2 regions of the Superficieibacter sp. BNK-5 genome follow, and region 2 is predicted to be linked to the other one. Evidence: predicted binding sites of a transcription regulator. Region 2 holds the regulator's gene; the other holds the start of a gene.

Region 1 (3,137 bases), 2.3 Mb from region 2:
TTACGTACGCTGGCGATGCCGGCCGACACCAATGCCAATGGCGATATCTTCGGCGGCTGGCTAATGTCGCAGATGGATATGGGCGGCGCGATTCAGGCAAAAGAGATTGCTCAGGGCCGCGTCGTGACCGTGCGGGTGGATGGTATGACCTTCCTGCGTCCGGTGGCGGTGGGCGATGTGGTGTGCTGCTACGCCCGCTGCGTTAAGCGCGGCACGACGTCGGTGAATATTAACGTCGAAGTGTGGGTTAAAAAAGTGTCGTCCGAGCCGATTGGCCAGCGATATAAAGCAACCGAGGCGCTGTTTATTTATGTGGCGGTAGACAGTGACGGCAAACCGCGGCCATTGCCTGCGGCGTAAAGTTTCGCCCGGCGCAATGCCGGGCAAAATCGGTCAAATAAAGCCCAGTAGCGAAAAGAAAAAATAGCCAATGATCAGGACAATGACCGGCATGATGTACAGCGGCACAATTTGCAGGAAAATCGTATGCCGGGGCACCACGATGCGTGATTCGATCTGCTCGCGGGTCATCCCGTCCGGCCCTTTCGCTTTTTCGAGGATCATTTGATCTTCCACCCCTTCACGCAGAAAACGCGCCTGACGGCTCATCCGCGCGCCGGAAGATTGCAGCGCCAGCCCAACAAAGATGAAGGCAAATATAATCCAGAACATCAGGTTGAGGCCGTGACTAAACTCCGGCTGCGGTGAGTTGTACCAGAAAAAATTGAGAAACGGCGTGTTAAAACGCATCATTTCAATCATCACGTGCGCAAAATCCAGCATGACAGCGTTGATTCCCGCTTGTTTTTCGCTGTGCGCGTACATGAATTTCAGAACCGAGATGAGGGTAGAAACGACGGCTGGAATAAATATCACCCAACCCGCAATCCGTTTTATAATTGCGATGCGTCCAGCCTGTTGATACGTCATGGATTCCCCTTATAGAGACGCTTTGTTATCGCTGCTAATTCTACCCGCTGCTGCCACTTTTCGCCCGATTTTTAAAAGCAATATGCTATAACAACGCATAGTTTTCACGTGGTAAACATTTTAAGAGTGGACTCCTGAGGAGGGATGCAATGACGGTTCAGCGACAAATTCTCGCCGCAATTTTTGATATGGATGGTTTATTAATTGACTCCGAACCCTTATGGGATCTGGCTGAACTGGAGGTGATGGAGGGCCTCGGGGTGGATGTTTCCCGACGTGATGAGCTGCCCGACCTGCTCGGCCTGCGTATCGATATGGTGGTGGATTTATGGTACGCGCAGCAGCCGTGGAATGGCCCCGGTCGCGACGAGGTCACCGCTCGTATTATCCGCCGCACGATGAATCTGGTGGAAGAGGCGCGTCCGCTATTGCCTGGGGTGCGTGAAGCCGTGGCGCTGTGCAAAGCCGAAGGGCTGAAAATCGGGCTGGCGTCCGCCTCTCCGCTGTCTATGCTGGAAAATGTGCTCACCATATTTGGCCTGCGTGATGATTTTGAAGCGCTGGCCTCAGCGGAAAAATTACCTTACAGCAAACCGCATCCGCAGGTGTATCTCGACTGTGCGGCAAAACTCGGGGTTGATCCATTAACGTGCGTTACGCTTGAAGATTCCGTCAACGGCATGATCGCCACTAAAGCCGCGCGGATGCGCTCAATTGTCGTCCCGGCACTGGAGGTTCAGCAGGATCCGCGCTATGTTTTGGCGAACGTTAAACTGCACTCTCTGCACGATCTGACCGCTCAGCATTTGCGCGGTTGATCCCCCTGGGCGTTCAGACCGAACGCCCTTTCAGGTTTATCTCACCGGCACACGCAAATTGTGACATTGAGTTACAACGTCACCTCTTTCACATACTGTATAAAAACCCTATACTGGATGAATCGACAGTTTAGCGAGTCCAGTGATTATCATGACGGCGGAAGGCCACCTTCTTTTTTCCATTGCCTGCGCGGTTTTTGCCAAAAATGCCGAGCTTACGCCTGTGCTCGCGCAAGGGGACTGGTGGCATATCATTCCTTCGGCGATTTTGACCTGTCTGCTGCCGGATATCGATCATCCACAATCCTTTCTCGGACAGCGCTTGCGCTGGATCTCAAAACCCATCGCGCGGGCCTTCGGGCATCGCGGTTTTACCCATAGTCTGCTGGTCGTATTTTGCGGTCTGACGATCTGCTATCTGAAAATACCGGAAAGCTGGGTGATCCCGGCAGACGCCGTGCAGGGACTGGTGCTGGGTTATTTAAGCCATATTCTTGCCGATATGCTCACACCCGCAGGGGTTCCGTTGCTGTGGCCGTGCCGCTGGCGCTTCCGCCTGCCGATCCTTGCGCCATGTAAAGGGAATCAGCTTGAACGCGTGCTGTGCATGGCGCTCTTTGTCTGGGCCGTCTGGATGCCGCAAAACCTTCCTGATAACAGCGCGGTACGCTGGTCATCCGGGATGATCAATTCGCTGCAAACCAGCTTTTATCGGTTGATACACCATTAATCGCGTAAATTATCGTCTGTACCAGACGTTTTGATATAAGCCATTCCATTTGGATATAAGACCCCCATCACACTTCTGCTACTCTTGCGCCATCTGAGTTGGCGTTGCTAAGCCGACCGTAATAAACAGGAGAACGGGGATGAATTTTCCATTAATCGCGAACATTATCGTGTTCGTCGCCTTGCTATTTGTGCTGGGACAAACCCGCCACAAACAGTGGAGTCTGGCAAAAAAAGTGCTGGTGGGTCTGGTGCTGGGCGTCATTTTTGGTCTGGCATTACAGTTTATTTATGGCGATGACAGTCCGGTACTCAAAAGTTCGATCCAGTGGTTTAACGTCGTAGGCAACGGTTACGTCCAGTTGCTGCAAATGATTGTTATGCCGCTGGTATTCGCCTCGATTCTGAGCGCGGTGGCCCGTCTGCATAATGCCGCACAGCTTGGCAAAATCAGCGTACTGACCATTGGTACGCTGCTGTTTACCACCCTGATTGCGGCGTTAGTCGGCGTTCTGGTCACTAATCTGTTTGGCCTCTCTGCCGAAGGGCTGGTACAGGGCGCGGCCGAGACGGCGCGTCTTAACGCCATCGAAAGTAACTATGCGGGTAAAGTCGCCGACTTAACCGTACCGCAGCTTATTCTCTCTTTCGTACCGAAAA
Region 2 (3,137 bases):
CATCAAATATTTTAGTGTACTGAGTACATATATGTATGCCGTTAATTTACTGCTTGCTCATGAGTAACATGAAAGCGTGCAGTCCGTACTAATCTGTTATGACCAGTCTTTTGAGTGAGACTGCCATGTAAACAGCCTTCATTTCTGACTTTCAGCAGAACATGATAAAATAGGCTTCTGCCCACCCCACCCGAGGACGCTATGGACAAGACCACTTCGCAGGAGATGTTAGCGCAAGCTGAAAAGCTGTGCGTGCAACGCAATGTGCGCCTGACCCCGCAGCGCCTTGAAGTGTTGCGGTTAATGAGCCTGCAACAGGGGGCAATTAGCGCCTACGATCTGCTTGACCTGCTGCGCGACAAAGAACCACAGGCCAAACCGCCGACGGTATATCGTGCGCTGGAGTTTCTGCTTGAGCAGGGTTTTGTGCATAAGGTGGAATCGACCAATAGCTACGTGTTGTGTCATCTCTTCGATCACAACCACACTTCGGCGATGTTCATCTGCGACCGCTGCGGCGTCGTGAAAGAGGAAGGTGCCGATGGCGTGGAAGATATCATGCATGCGCTGGCAGCGCGGATGGGATTTGCTTTACGTCATAATGTGATCGAAGCACACGGTCTGTGTGCAGATTGTGCTGAGGTTGAAGCCTGTCGTCATCCCGGCGAATGTCATCACGACCACAGTATTCAAAGCAAGAAAAAGCCGCGCTAGTTTCAGCACGGCTCTTTGTGGGGTGGTACCTCCATGTACCTTCGGGTAGGACTTCTCAGGGGTTAGCTGAGTGCGCTACTACCAGCGGTAATCGTGACGGGTTTCCCAGTCTTTTACTTCGGTTTCCGCCTGATCTTTCTGGTAACCGTAACGTTCCTGGATTTTACCAACCAGCTGGTCACGTTTACCTTCGATGACAGTCATATCATCATCGGTCAGTTTGCCCCATTGTTCTTTCGCTTTACCTTTGAACTGTTTCCAGTTACCGCCGACTTCGTCTTTATTCATAATTATGTCCTCATTGTTGGGGTACAAATCATTCGAATTCTGTCGTCCAGATAAGCTATGTTTTCTGCTGAACGTAAGAATAAGTGTAGATGAGGATCCTGTACCCTGCGGGGAATTAAGAATATTTAACCCTGTGAAGCATCATAAGGCCGGGAAGGTTTCAGAAAATGAAGAGGAAATCCTGCGGCACCCACAGTACCGCAGAAATCAGGACGAGATTACAGCCACTCGCCGTTGCGGATCACGCCCACAGCCAGTCCTTCAATAGAGAAGTTTTGCTTACGCAGGTCAACCACAATCGGTGAAAATTCATTATTTTCAGGCAGCAGTTCAACGACGTTGCCCTGTTTTTTCAGGCGCTTAACGGTCACTTCTTCGTCAATACGCGCGACAACAACCTGACCGTTACGCACGTCCTGCGTTTTGTGCACTGCCAGCAAATCGCCGTCCATAATACCAATGTCTTTCATCGACATCCCGCTAACGCGCAGCAGAAAATCGGCGTTGGGTTTAAACAGTGACGGGTCAACCTGATAGTGGCTTTCAATATGCTGCTGCGCCAGCAGCGGCTCACCGGCAGCCACGCGACCGATAAGCGGAATACCTTCTTCTTCCTGAATCAGCAGACGAATACCACGTGATGCGCCGGTGACAATCTCAATCACCCCTTTCCGCGCCAGCGCTTTAAGATGTTCTTCAGCCGCGTTTGGGGAACGGAACCCCAAACGTTGCGCAATTTCCGCACGCGTCGGTGGCATGCCTGTCTGGCTGATGTGATCCCGAATGAGATCGAACACCTCTTGCTGCCTGGCCGTTAACGCTTTCATTCCGCCCCCTGGGTGTATATACAGTTATGCTGTGAGTATATACAGTTAACGGCGATTTTGGAACCACCAATGGCACGAAAAATAAGAGACTTTTCTACTTTTGCGACCTTCAGCGGAAATGCGACCACAATAAGGTCACCCAGGTGATAAGCGCGACGATAATCGCCAGCAGCACCGCCGCCGATCCCATGTCCTTGGCGCGGCCCGACAGTTCGTGCCGTTCCGTGCCGATGCGGTCCACGACGGCTTCAATTGCGCTGTTTAAAATTTCCACGATCATTACCAGCAGCACCGAACCTATCAGCAAGACACGCGTGATGGGGTCCACATCCAGCCAGCAGGCGATAATGATCGCCACAATGGCGGCCACGCCTTCCTGCCGAAAAGCGGCTTCGTTAATCCATGCCGCACGAAATCCTTTCCAGGAATAACCCGCTGCGTTGATAATCCGGGTCAATCCGGTGGTATTATTGGCCATTAAAAGAACCTTTTTACATTATTAGCGTCAATGATATAGCGCGCGTCCTGCGTAAGCTCAGAAAATCGGTTCACTTTCTGATATCCTTGCAGCGCATTTGCATGATTAACCAGAGGCTTCACATCGTTTATGTCCGGCTGGCCACGAATTTACTACAAATTACTGAATTTACCATTAAGCGTGCTGGTAAAGAGCAAGTCTATTCCGGCGGAACCCGCGCAGGAATTGGGTCTGGATACCTCCCGCCCGATTATGTACGTATTGCCTTATAACTCAAAAGCGGATTTGCTGACGCTGCGCACGCAGTGCCTGGCACACGATCTCCCCGATCCCCTGGAGCCGCTGGAGGTCGACGGCACCCTGCTGCCGCGCTACGTCTTTATTCACGGCGGACCGCGTGTGTTTACCTACTACACGCCGAAAGAAGAGTCTATCAAACTCTTCCATGACTATCTGGATCTGCATCGCAGCAATCCGGGTCTGGACGTGCAGATGGTGCCGGTGTCGGTGATGTTTGGCCGTTCACCGGGGCGTGAGAAGGGCGAGGTTAATCCGCCGCTGCGCATGCTCAATGGCATACAAAAGTTTTTCGCCGTGTCCTGGCTGGGGCGCGACAGTTTTGTCCGCTTCTCCCCTTCGGTCTCTCTGCGGCGTATGGCAGACGAGCACGGAACGGATAAAATCATTGCGCAAAAGCTGGCACGCGTTGCGCGTATGCACTTTGCCCGTCAGCGTCTGGCTGCCGTGGGACCGCGTCTGCCTGCCCGTCAGGATCTGTTTAATAAGCTTCTGGCGTCCAAAGCGATTGCCCGCGCGGTAGAAGACGAAGC

Evidence for each region. The regulator LexA, encoded in region 2, represses DNA repair genes until DNA is damaged. The targets are predictions, from matches to a motif close to TNCTGTATGTACATACAGNA.
Region 1: ACMGGS_RS16490 (metal-dependent hydrolase) is a predicted target of LexA. The motif match lies at 1,860-1,879, and genes of this name have one in related genera.

The regions. Positions count from the first base shown of each region.
Region 1 is NZ_CP179893.1:3,451,245-3,454,381, reverse strand. Features, by position in the region: gene yciA (acyl-CoA thioester hydrolase YciA) at 1-360, shown strand, start outside; gene ACMGGS_RS16500 (YniB family protein) at 394-930, opposite strand; gene hxpB (hexitol phosphatase HxpB) at 1,080-1,748, shown strand; gene ACMGGS_RS16490 (metal-dependent hydrolase) at 1,900-2,478, shown strand; gene ACMGGS_RS16485 (L-cystine transporter) at 2,618-3,137, shown strand, end outside.
Region 2 is NZ_CP179893.1:893,036-896,172, forward strand. Features, by position in the region: gene zur (zinc uptake transcriptional repressor Zur) at 202-714, shown strand; gene ACMGGS_RS04325 (CsbD family protein) at 793-1,002, opposite strand; gene lexA (transcriptional repressor LexA) at 1,221-1,829, opposite strand; gene ACMGGS_RS04335 (diacylglycerol kinase) at 1,939-2,307, opposite strand; gene plsB (glycerol-3-phosphate 1-O-acyltransferase PlsB) at 2,437-3,137, shown strand, end outside.